Regions from separate parts of the Klebsiella sp. CSG-1 genome, predicted to be linked through region 2. Evidence: predicted binding sites of a transcription regulator. Region 2 holds the regulator's gene; each other region holds the start of a gene.
What was found. Region 2 encodes LexA, which represses DNA repair genes until DNA is damaged. Its sites were predicted from a motif close to TNCTGTATGTACATACAGNA; they were not measured.

Region 1: a site for LexA is predicted at 1,521-1,540, ahead of umuD (translesion error-prone DNA polymerase V autoproteolytic subunit). Genes of this name have one in related genera too.
Region 3: a site for LexA is predicted at 2,036-2,055, ahead of AC007G_RS19895 (YebG family protein). Genes of this name have one in related genera too.

What each region holds. Positions count from the first base shown of each region.
Region 1 is NZ_JBWNLD010000016.1:82,107-86,258, forward strand. Features, by position in the region: gene AC007G_RS25695 (helix-turn-helix domain-containing protein) at 1-121, opposite strand, end outside; gene AC007G_RS25700 (hypothetical protein) at 307-432, opposite strand; one part of gene AC007G_RS25705 (IS1 family transposase) at 731-1,179, opposite strand; one part of gene AC007G_RS25705 (IS1 family transposase) at 1,179-1,428, opposite strand; gene umuD (translesion error-prone DNA polymerase V autoproteolytic subunit) at 1,564-1,995, shown strand; gene AC007G_RS25715 (Y-family DNA polymerase) at 1,995-3,266, shown strand; gene AC007G_RS25720 (RepB family plasmid replication initiator protein) at 3,678-4,152, shown strand, end outside.
Region 2 is NZ_JBWNLD010000007.1:40,937-45,088, forward strand. Features, by position in the region: gene plsB (glycerol-3-phosphate 1-O-acyltransferase PlsB) at 1-491, opposite strand, end outside; gene AC007G_RS17510 (diacylglycerol kinase) at 621-989, shown strand; gene lexA (transcriptional repressor LexA) at 1,209-1,817, shown strand; gene dinF (MATE family efflux transporter DinF) at 1,886-3,202, shown strand; gene AC007G_RS17525 (CsbD family protein) at 3,329-3,538, shown strand; gene zur (zinc uptake transcriptional repressor Zur) at 3,630-4,145, opposite strand.
Region 3 is NZ_JBWNLD010000008.1:237,574-241,725, forward strand. Features, by position in the region: gene ptrB (oligopeptidase B) at 1-714, opposite strand, end outside; gene AC007G_RS19890 (tellurite resistance TerB family protein) at 832-1,518, opposite strand; gene AC007G_RS19895 (YebG family protein) at 1,616-2,020, opposite strand; gene purT (formate-dependent phosphoribosylglycinamide formyltransferase) at 2,156-3,334, shown strand; gene AC007G_RS19905 (bifunctional 4-hydroxy-2-oxoglutarate aldolase/2-dehydro-3-deoxy-phosphogluconate aldolase) at 3,397-4,038, opposite strand; gene edd (phosphogluconate dehydratase) at 4,078-4,152, opposite strand, start outside.

The DNA.
Region 1 (4,152 bases), on a different contig from region 2:
GCACAGCCTCACCGTCCTCATATTTTACCAGGCTGGTACGGCTGATGCCGAGCTCTGCCGCGGCGCGTTCCTGGGTCCAGTTCAGGCCCCGTCGCCAAAGGATCAAGTCAAATCCGGTCAATTCGCCGCACTCCCATGCTCTGTCCGGGTGGATTAGTTGGCTATATTCCGGCTTTATTTACAGCCTTACAATGTTCATATTTGAACATTTTAAGGAATTTTAAAACAATAAATTCGCCGTATACACAACAGGAGACGCGATGGTTCTCAACGATTACGATGGACATCAGGAAGAATTTGAGGCGGTTAAACAGGCGCTGAAGGGCAAAATGGACTCGTCGTCTTTTTCACGCGCACTTCCTGTCTGATATCACGGCCCGTCAGAAACCCGGCGCCCAGCAGCAGCACAAACAGCATGCCTGGCGTCTTCATGTTGCTTCTTCCTGTCCCTTTTCACCTGCCCTGTATAACCCTGCCGGGCTTCACACATCAGACCGGCTGATAATTTCCCCCCCTTATCTTTTCACCCTGCGACTTTTGCGCCCGCAACCACCGGAAAATACCTTTTCGCCGGCGCCGCGATTGCGGAAAAAACGTAAATACCGGAAAAAGCGAAATCAACAGGGAGAGGAAGGCAGGGGAACGGTCGCGTGGCTGCCGGCGCGGGCACCATATCTTGTGCCGTTTCCAGCTGACGGAGCCACTACATATAGCGGGTAATGACTCCAACTTACTGATAGTGTTTTATGTTCAGATAATGCCCGATGACTTTGTCATGCAGCTCCACCGATTTTGAGAACGACAGTGACTTCCTGCCCAGCCTTGACAGATGTTGCCTCAGATTCAGGTTATGCCGCTCAATGCGCTGCGTATATCGCTTGCTGATAACGTGCAGTTCTCCCTTCAGGCGGGATTCATAAAGCGGCCAGCCATCCGTCATCCATACCACGACCTCAAAGGCCGACAGCAGGCCCAGAAGACGCTCCAGCGTGGACAACGTGCGTTCACCGAATACGTGCGCCACAACCGTCCTCCGTATCCTGTCATACGCGTAAAACAACCAGCGCTGGCGTGATTTAGCGCCGACATAACCCCACTGTTCGTCCATTTCCGCGCAGACAATGACGTCACTGCCCGGTTGTATGCGTGAGGTTACCGACTGCGGTCTGAGTTTTTTAAGTGACGTAAAATCGTGTTGAGGCCAACGCCCATAATGCGGGCGGTTGCCCGGCATCCAACGCCATTCATGGCCATATCAATGATTTTCTGGTGCGTACCGGGCTGAGAGGTGGTGTAAGTGAACTGTAGTTGCCATGTTTTACGGCAGTGAGAGCAGAGATAGCGCTGATGTCCGGCAGTGCTTTTGCCGTTACGCACCACCCCGTCAGTAGCTGAGCAGGAAGGACATCTGATGGAGATGGAAGCCACGGGAGCACCTCAAAAACACCATCGTACACTAAATCAGTAAGTTGGCACCATTACCTGGCAGGCGATCTGGATTATCGTCACGCTGTTAAATATACTGTATGCATAACCAGCAAAATTAGAGTGTCAGGAGGAAAGATGAAGCTACAGCTTTTCAGCACCGGGAAAGAACACCCGCCACAGGCCCATCCATTGTTTGCCGATCTGGCCAGCTGCGGTTTTCCCAGCCCTGCCGCTGACTATGTCGAGTCCGATCTGGATCTCCATGATTACTGCATACGGCATCCGAGCGCGACGTACTACCTGCGTGCCAGCGGAGACAGCATGGCGGACGGTAGTCTGTACAATGGCGATCTGCTGGTTGTGGACAGTGCTGAAAAGCCGCGGCACGGCGATATCGTTGTCGCCAGCGTACAGGGGGAGTTTACGGTTAAACGGCTTCTGCTGACGCCTCGACTGACGCTGCAGCCCATGAATGCCTCCTGGTCGCCGATTTATCCTGACCCCGACGAGCTGGATATCTTTGGCGTCGTCACGCATATCATCCACCGCCCGAGGGAGATGTACTGATGTTTGCCCTGGCCGATGTGAACAGCTTCTATGCCAGCTGTGAACGTGTTTTCCGACCGGATTTGAAAGGAAAGCCGATAGTCGTCCTGAGCAACAACGACGGGAACGTAATCGCTCGCAGTGCCGAGGCGAAGCCCTGGATCAAAATGGGAACTCCGTGGTTTCAGATAAAAAACGAAAGGTACCCGGAAAAAATATATTCGTTTTCAAGTAACTATGAACTTTACGCCTCGATGTCGGCGCGCGTGATGAACTGCCTGGAGGAACTGGCCCCCAGAGTGGAACAGTATTCCATTGATGAGATGTTCCTCGATTTGACCGGCGTGGAGCACTGTATGGAGCTTGAGGACTTCGGCCGGCAGCTGCGTCAGCACGTGTATGACTGTACCCACCTGACCATTGGCGTGGGCGCCGGACCAACGAAGACCCTTGCAAAATCAGCCCAGTGGGCCTCAAAAGAGTGGAAACAGTTTCGTGGCGTACTTGCTCTGACCAGGGGAAATCCGCAGAGAACGCGGAAACTGCTTTCACTGCAGCCGGTTGAAGAAATCTGGGGGGTGGGTAACCGTATTGCACGCAAGCTGAATGTGCTGGGCATTAAGACCGCGCTCGATCTCGCCCTGACGAACCCGGCCTTCATCCGCAAAAATTTTTCTGTGGTCCTTGAGCGAACGGTACGTGAATTGAACGGGGAAAGCTGCCTTTCGCTTGAGGAAGCCCCTCCGACGAAACAGCAAATTGTCTGCAGCCGCAGTTTTAGCGTGAAGATCACGGAGTACGAGTCACTCCGTCAGGCTATCTGTCAGCACGCAGAGCGGGCCTCTGAAAAGCTGCGTAAAGAGCACCAGTATTGCCGGCATATTTCCGTTTTCATCAAAACGTCTCCGTTCGCCGTTAAAGAGCCTTACTACGGCAACGTGGCTACGGAAAAACTTCTTACACCCACTCAGGACACCAGGGACATCATTGCAGCCGCCACAACGGCTCTGGAGCGTATCTGGAGGGATGGACACCGGTATGCCAAAGCCGGAGTTATGCTGAATGACTTCACCGGCTCCGGCGTTTCGCAGCTGCAGCTGTTCGACGAACGCCCGCCACGCCCTCACAGTGCTGAGCTGATGAGGGTTCTGGACGGGATCAACAACTCAGGGCTGGGTAAAGTATGGTTTGCCGGTAGAGGAATTGTGCCATCCTGGCAAATGAAACGCGATATGCTCTCCCCTGCGTACACCACTCGCTGGAGAGATATCCCCGTTGCGAGGATCGGTTAAATTTTGCCTTTCAGAGAGAGCCAGCAGTGCTCGCCGCAGCCGAACGACAGGGCGAAGCCCGCGAGTGAGCGAGGAAGCACCAGGGGAGCTGAAGCCTTTTAAAACACCTTACGCACTTAAGTTCTATAGATTCCATAATGAGTTATCCACATATCCTTTGAGTAGATCCAATAATTTACCCTTAGTTATCCAAATAGATCCAAACTGATCCCTTTAGCGGCAAAACCTTTGTTTACGGGCTTCGTAGCGATTTCAGGTGTGTCGTAGTGGGAGAAAGGTGTTCTGAAGCGGGAAAAAGGTGTGTCAAAACGGGGTAAGGGTGGGTAGAATCGGGAAGAAAGGTGTGTCGAAACGGGAAAGAGTTAATATTTAGGCACATATCGATCATACGCTATAAATGGATATAACTATATGAATGAGAATGTTTATATCGGCGAGGTTATAGGTCCAGATTGTGAAAGTGTTAACAATAAACTCACCGTCACAAGTAAGGCCACAGTTCAGCCTGTAGCCCTGATGAGATTAAATGTTTTTGTTCCTTCAAGCAGGCCTGCAAAGGGCACTAGAACATCAATCGATGCGACCTCTGTTCTCAAGGATTTGGAATTCTCAAGGCGGGAGGGTTACGACGATATTCGTATAACCGGTGAACGGTTGAGTATGGCCATCGACTTCAAGGTATGGGTCGGTATCATAGAAGCTTTCAGTAAGTACGGTTTAAAAACCAACAGCATTAAGCTTACTTTTCATGAGTTTGCTGGAATGTGCCGCTTTGAGTCTAAGAGATTCGATTCCCGTCTTAGAAAAAGTATTTCAGAAGCTTTGACCAGGATACGTGGCAAGACCATTACCTTTACCCGTAGCGACTCAGAGGGCCTTCAAAAAG
Region 2 (4,152 bases):
AAGCTGTCGCGTCCCAGCCACAGAACGGCGAAGAACTTCTGAATGCCATTCAGCATGCGCAGCGGCGGGTTAACTTCGCCTTTTTCGCGCCCAGGCGCACGCCCAAACATCACCGACACCGGCACCATTTGCACGTCCAGGTCAGGATGGTTGCGGTGCAGATCCAGGTAGTCGTGGAACAGCTTAATCGACTCTTCTTTCGGCGCGTAGTAGGTAAAGACGCGCGGGCCGCCGTGGATAAAGACGTAGCGCGGCAGCAGCGCGCCGTCGATTTCCAGCGGTTCAAGCGGATCGGGTAAATCGTGCTCCAGGCACTGAGCGCGCAGGGTCAGCAGGTCCGCCTTTGAATTATAAGGCAGGACGTACATGATAGGACGCGAGGTATCCAGCCCTAATTCCTGAGCAGGTTCTGCGGGAATAGACTTGCTTTTTACCAGCACCCGTAATGGTAAATTCAGTAATTTATAGTAAATTCGTTGCCAGCCGGACATAAACGATGTGAAGCCTCTGGTTAATCATGCAAATGCGCGGCAAGAATAACAGAAAGCGCGCAAAATTTCCGTTGCCACGCGGCAAACGCGTACACTCATTGACGTCATTTACATAAAAAGGTTCTTTTGATGGCCAATAATACCACTGGGTTAACCCGAATCATTAAAGCGGCAGGTTATTCCTGGAAAGGGTTCCGTGCGGCATGGATAAATGAGGCCGCATTTCGTCAAGAAGGCATCGCCGCCATTGTTGCTGTAGCGATAGCCTGCTGGCTGGACGTCGACGCCATCACGCGTGTGCTGCTGATAGGCTCGGTCCTGATAGTGATGATAGTCGAAATTCTTAATAGCGCGATTGAGGCGGTGGTGGACCGTATTGGCCCGGAACATCATGAGCTGTCCGGTCGGGCGAAAGATATGGGGTCTGCGGCGGTGCTGCTGGCCATTGCGATCGCGCTGATCACCTGGGCGCTCTTACTGTGGGCTCGCTATCACTGAGCGGCCACGTGGTGAGATATTCCGCTTTGCGATGTCTTCCCGGCGATCGGGCGAACCCGATGAGCTTTTGCCCGGCCGGCGACAATCACCCCTGGCGCCATGGGCTATCGGGGACGCAAAATGGAAAGAATCTCCTGATTTTTGTGTGAAATTTGATTCCAAAATCACCGTTAGCTGTATATACTCACAGCATAACTGTATATACACCCAGGGGGCGGGATGAAAGCGTTAACGACCAGGCAGCAAGAGGTGTTTGATCTCATTCGGGATCACATCAGCCAGACGGGCATGCCGCCGACGCGTGCGGAAATTGCTCAGCGCTTGGGGTTCCGTTCCCCAAACGCGGCGGAAGAACACCTGAAAGCGCTGGCGCGTAAGGGCGCGATCGAGATTATCTCCGGCGCCTCCCGGGGGATTCGCCTGCTGACGGAAGAAGAACCAGGTCTACCGTTGATTGGCCGCGTGGCGGCCGGTGAGCCGCTGCTGGCTCAGCAGCATATCGAAGGCCACTTCCAGGTCGATCCGGCGATGTTCAAGCCGAATGCCGACTTTTTGCTGCGGGTTAGCGGTATGTCAATGAAAGATATCGGTATTCTCGATGGCGATCTGCTGGCGGTCCATAAAACTCAGGATGTACGCAACGGCCAGGTTGTCGTGGCGCGTATTGACGAAGAGGTCACCGTTAAGCGTCTTAAAAAGCAGGGCAACATCGTCGAACTCCTGCCAGAAAACAGCGAATTTTCCCCTATCGTGGTGAATCTACGCGAGCAAAATTTCACTATTGAAGGGCTGGCCGTTGGCGTGATTCGCAACGGTGAGTGGCTGTAACACCTTCCCCACGCAGCATCGTCTGATGCATGATGCTGCGCTGTCTCCTCCCGGTCAGGCTCTTTCTCATGTTCTTTAACGCCGCTGATAAGGCCCTGTGGCGCCTGGCGCTACCCATGATTTTCTCCAACATCACCGTTCCGCTGCTGGGACTGGTGGATACCGCCGTGATTGGTCATCTCGACAGCCCGGTTTACCTCGGCGGTGTCGCGGTCGGCGCGACGGCCACCAGTTTTCTCTTTATGCTGCTGCTTTTCCTGCGGATGAGTACCACCGGACTGACGGCACAGGCCTTTGGCGCAAAAGATCCTCTCCGCCTGGCGCGGGCGCTGGTGCAGCCGCTGGGGCTGGCAACAGGTGCCGGCCTGCTGATTGTGCTTTTCCGAACCCCGCTTATCGATCTGGCGTTGCATATTGTTGGCGGCAATGAAGCGGTGCTGGAGCAGGCGCGGCGCTTTCTCGATATCCGCTGGCTGAGCGCGCCGGCATCGCTGGCAAACCTGGTGCTGCTCGGTTGGCTGTTGGGCGTGCAGTATGCCCGGGCGCCGGTGATTTTGCTGATTGTCGGCAACCTGCTGAATATCGTGCTCGATCTGTGGCTGGTGATGGGCCTGCATCTGAACGTGCAGGGTGCCGCGCTGGCGACGGTCACCGCCGAATATGTCACCTTTATCATCGGGCTGCTGATGGCAAGACGCGTGCTGGCGCTACGCGGTGTGTCATTTGCCCTGCTCAAGCGCGCGTGGCGCGGAGATATGCGCCGCTTGCTGGCGCTCAATCGCGATATCATGCTGCGCTCTCTGCTGCTTCAGCTCTGCTTTGGTGCGGTGACCGTTTTCGGCGCTCGTCTTGGCGGCGAGATCGTTGCCGTCAACGCGCTCCTGATGACCATGTTGACCTTTACCGCCTATGCCCTGGATGGTTTTGCTTATGCCGTGGAAGCGCACTCCGGGCAGGCTTACGGCGCGCGTGACGGTAGCCAGCTGCTTGAGGTCTGGCGAGCGGCCTGCCGTCAGTCGGGAATGGTGGCGCTGGCCTTTGCGGCGACCTATGCCGTGGCGGGACAGCAGATTGTCGCCCTGTTGACCTCGCTGCCCTCGCTTCAGCTGCTTGCCGATCGCTACCTGATCTGGCAGATCGTGCTGCCGGTGATTGGCGTGTGGTGTTATTTGCTGGATGGCATGTTCATCGGCGCGACGCGCGGGGCTGAGATGCGCAACAGCATGGCGGTGGCGGCGGCGGGGTTTGCCCTGACGCTGCTGACGCTACCGGTCCTCGGCAACCACGCGCTATGGCTGGCGCTGGCGGTTTTCCTCGCGCTGCGCGGTCTGTCGCTGGCGGTCATCTGGCGGCGACACTGGCGGCGTGGAACCTGGTTTTCGTAGTGATTTTTGATATGTAATTGGTTAAAGATTCCGAATAATAAATTCAACTCAGAATTCTTATCTATAGTTAATACTATGTCCGGCACACAGCGGGCTGTTAACTCACCGAACGATGAGGATTGAATTATGAACAAAGACGAAATCGGCGGTAACTGGAAACAGTTGAAAGGTAAAGCGAAAGAGAAATGGGGCAAGCTGACCGATGACGATATGACCGTCATTGAGGGTAAGCGTGACCAGCTGGTCGGTAAAATCCAGGAGCGTTATGGATACGCCAAAGATCAGGCGGAGAAAGAAGTGTCTGACTGGGAACGAAAAAACGATCACCGCTGGTAGCGGTGAGTGTTAACGAATTAACCCTTTGTTATTGCCTGCCTGATGGTACACGGAGGTACCGGCAACCTCGATTCCCGCTGCGGCGATAGCCTCAGCGGGCTTTCTTTTTGATCTGAATGGTATGGTCGTGATGGCAGTGCCCCGGGGTGCTACAGGCTTCGACCTCGACACAACCTGCGCACAGGCCGTGCGCCTCAATCACATTGTGGCGTAGCGCAAAACCCATTCTCGCCGCCAGCGTATGCATAATGTCTTCAACGCCTTCGGCACACTCTTCCGTGACCACGCCGCAGCGGTCGCAGATAAACATGGCTGAGCTATGGGTCGGCTGATCGAAAAGATGGCACAGTACGTAGCTGTTGGTCGATTCCACCTTGTGCACGAACCCCTGTTCCAGCAGAAACTCCAGCGCCCGGTAGACCGTCGGCGGTTTCGCCTGCGGCTCTTTCTCGCGCAGCAGGTCGAGCAGATCATACGCGCTAATCGCCCCTTGCTGGAGGCTCATCAAACGCAACACTTCCAGGCGCTGCGGAGTCAGGCGCACGCCGCGCTGTGCGCAGAGCTTTTCAGCGTGCGCTAACATTTCTTGCGAAGTGGTCTTATTCATGAGCATC
Region 3 (4,152 bases), on a different contig from region 2:
AACGGCGAATTGCCGGGAGGTGGTCGTATGGAGGCTGACGTAGAAGGTTTCATCCTTCTCCTCGTAGACCAGCGCATCGGAGTGCGGCGAAGCGCCCACGGTATGCCGCCAGACCTGATAAGGCAGCAGCGTAGTCGGGTGCTTGCGGACATACCACAGCGTTTGCGAATCATTGCTCCAGGCGAATTCCGGCGAAACGTTTTCCAGCACTTCAGGATACCATTCGCCATTTTGCAGATTGCACAAGCGCAGGCCATACTGCCGACGGGAGAGATAATCCTCCGCCAGCGCCATCATCGTGTTATCCGGCGAAATGCCCAGCCCACCGAGAGTATAGAATTCGCTCTGCGCCGCGCGCTGGTTGCTATCGAGCAGCACTTCCCATTCATCCCACTCCTCTTTCAGCACCGACTGACGCTGATAAATAGCGTATTCACAGCCCGGCTCATACACCTGACGATAACGGTAGCCATTTTTGCTGTAGGGCGCGGAGACTTCGCGCGGCGGGATACGGTCAATAATCTCTTTTAGCACCCGCTCCTGCAGGCTACGTTGAGTCGCCATGACCTGCTGTCCGTACTCATTTTCCTCGCGAAGATAATCAAGTACTTCCGGCCGCGAACGCTCGTCGTCGCGCAGCCAGAAGTAATTATCGATACGGGTATCGCCATGAAGGGTCATGGCGTGGGGAATTCGTTTTGCTTTTGGTGGCATCTTTTGGTCTTCTGCATCCTGTATTTCATACACAAAATCATTCAAGAAGCGGCTTGAAGGATGGCGTGTGTATAAGGGTGGCAAAAGTGGCCCACGTTGCAAGCAAAACCTGCGGATTTAGGTAGAAAGCGCCTGTTTTTGTGCCTGGATATCCTGTTCGATGTCGGCACGCACTTCCGGCGGAAGGCCTAAAGCCTCACCCAGAGCGTTGAGATAGCTACGCTCCATAAAATGGTCGATATCGATCGCCGCACAGCTGATGTAATAGATCTCCAGCGCCTCTTGCTCGCTGGTGAGGCCCTGCGCCAGACGCTGCGGATCGAGAGGCTGGGCCAGAGCGCGATCGATAAGAACGCGCCCCTGCACGGCAATACCAGCCGCGCGCAGCTGCTCATCAATGTTTGCCCGCTCGCTGTCATCAATGTGCCCGTCGCTTTTCGCGGCAAACACCAGCGCCAGAATGAGCCGTTCACTGCGGGCATCGAGCCCGGAGGCTGGCGAGGTTGACGCCCCGGCGGGTTGTACAGGAGAAGCGACAGATTGCGCAGGGGAATTTTCCCGCATTTTTTGCTGGTACTTGTTCCACAGCACGCTTCCCGCCACCGCGCCGCCGCCAACCAGCAGTGCGCTGGTGCCATATTTAGCCAGCAGCTTACGCGATGATTTACTGGCCACCAGCAGCCCCGCCAGGCCGCCCAGCGCCCCAGGCAGAAGGAAGCTTTTACCATCAGACCGCTCGCCTGATGAGGAAGACGGTCCCTGCTGGCCCAGCAGGGACTGGAGTTGATTAAGCCAGTTAGCCATGATTTCCCTCGTTGCTTATTAAGCGATGTCATCAGCCTAAACGACGAGATGTCAGGAAATGTTATGAGCAGCTAAAGATGCGCAAATTCGGCCGGACTCAGGCGGCCTTCACCTTGCGCGATTTTACAGGCGCGGTTGCCGCGGGTTGTTCGCTCGCTCCCTCCGCTGCGGCCTCTGAGGTTTCAGCCGCGGAGCTCTCGTCCTGAGAAGCCTGGCCGTTCGTACCGTCTTCCGCTTCCGCTTCCGCTTCCGCTTCCGCTTCCGCTTCCGGGAGTTTTCCTGATCTCAGGATGTGGTGCAATGTCTCTTTACGTTCCGCCAGCCACATTGCCATTTCATCGCGCTGGATTTCATCCAGCGTCAGCGGGCACTCGACCAGCCAGTCGTTGAGGACCTCGGCAAGATCGAGCATTTTGTCGTAAGCATCGGCCTCTTTTTTGCTGGTAAACGACATCTTTTCCTCACCTTCGCGGATCACCACATATTTAATTTCAACCGCCATTGTGCAGCCTCTTTATACTGTATTTTTATACAGTATAGCAAATTTTCACCCGGGACTCAACCAACAGCCGTAAAGACAGACGCAAACGTTTTCGTTTATAATGCGACGCATGTTTTTTTACTGTGGAAAAGAGTCATGACGTTATTAGGCACAGCGCTGCGTCCGGCAGCGACGCGGGTGATGTTGTTAGGTTCCGGCGAACTGGGTAAAGAAGTCGCCATTGAGTGCCAACGGCTGGGTATTGAGACCATCGCGGTCGACCGCTACCCCGACGCGCCGGCGATGCAAGTGGCGCATCGTTCGCACGTCATCAACATGCTACACGGTGAAACGCTGCGCGCGCTGATTGCGGAAGAAAAACCCGACTTTATCGTGCCGGAAATTGAAGCCATCGCCACGGATATGCTGGTGGAGCTGGAGCAGGCCGGGCAGAAAGTCGTCCCCACCGCTCGCGCGGCGAAACTGACCATGAATCGCGAAGGTATTCGCCGCCTGGCCGCAGAGGAGCTGCAGCTTCCCACCTCGGCATACCGCTTTGCCGACAGCGAAGCGGCCTTTCGCGAAGCCGTCGCGGAGATTGGCCTTCCCTGCATTGTGAAGCCGGTCATGAGCTCTTCTGGTAAAGGCCAGAGCTTTATTCGTCACTCTGACCAGCTGGCCGAGGCCTGGCGCTACGCGCAACAAGGCGGCCGCGCGGGCGCCGGTCGGGTTATCGTCGAGGGGGTGGTGAATTTCGATTTTGAAATTACCCTGCTTACCGTCAGCGCGGTCGATGGCGTCCATTTCTGTGCGCCGGTCGGCCATCGCCAGGAGGATGGCGATTACCGCGAATCCTGGCAGCCGCAGCAGATGAGCGAGCTGGCGTTGGCCCGCGCCCAGGAGATTGCCAGCAAAGTCGTGCTGGCGCTTGGCGGCTACGGTCTGTTTGGCGTGGAGCTGTTCGTCTGCGGTGATGAGGTGATTTTCAGTGAAGTCTCCCCTCGCCCGCATGACACCGGAATGGTGACGCTGATTTCCCAGGACCTCTCGGAATTTGCGCTGCACGTTCGCGCCTTCCTCGGTCTGCCGGTTGGCGCGATTCGTCAGTATGGCCCGGCGGCCTCCGCGGTCATTCTGCCGCAGCTCACCAGCCAGAACGTCACCTTTAGCAATCTCCAGGGCGCGGTAGGGGCGGGACTGCAGCTACGCCTGTTCGGTAAGCCGGAGATTGACGGTTCTCGTCGACTGGGCGTCACGCTGGCCGTCGCCGATAGCGTCGATGAGGCGGTGGCTCGCGCGAAAGCCGCCGCGTCAGCGGTGCAGGTTCAGGGATAAAAAAAACCCGGTCGCGTCAACGCTACCGGGTCTGGATTTCGCCATTTATCAGGGCGTGAAAATTACTTCGCGCCTTCAACCGCTTCGCGAGCAATTTTGGTAATACGGTCGTAATCGCCCGCTTCCAGCGCATCCGCCGGAACCAGCCAGGAACCGCCGATGCACAGCACGCTGTTCAGTGCCAGGTAGTCGCGGTAGTTCGCCGGTGAGATGCCGCCAGTCGGGCAGAAACGGATATGCGCGAACGGACCGCCAATCGCCTGCAGCGCTTTTACACCACCGTTAGCTTCCGCCGGGAAGAATTTGAACTCTTTCAGGCCATACTGCATGCCCAGCATCAGTTCGGAGACGGTGCTAATCCCCGGGATCAGCGGGATGGTCCCTTCTTCAGTCGCCGCTTTCAGCAGGGACTCGGTCAGACCCGGGCTGATAGCGAACTGCGCGCCAGCCTCGGTGACGGCTTTCAGCTGCTCAACGTTTGTTACGGTACCTGCGCCGACAATCGCCTCCGGCACTTCTTGCGCAATCGCGCGGATCGCATCCAGCGCGCATGCGGTACGCAGCGTGACTTCCAGTACGCGTACGCCGCCGGCAACCAGCGCTTTGGCCATCGGCACAGCGTGTTCCAGCTTTTTCACCACGATCACCGGGACAACCGGGCCGTTGGTGAGGATTGCTTCTGCAGTTGTTTTCCAGTTTTTCATTAGAGTTTCTCTCTCGCCAGATCTACAAATTGTATCGTCTTAAAAAGTGATGCAGGTTGCGCCCTGTTCGGCTCCGGAGAGTTTTTCACGCAGCGCTGCGAACATTTCCCGGCC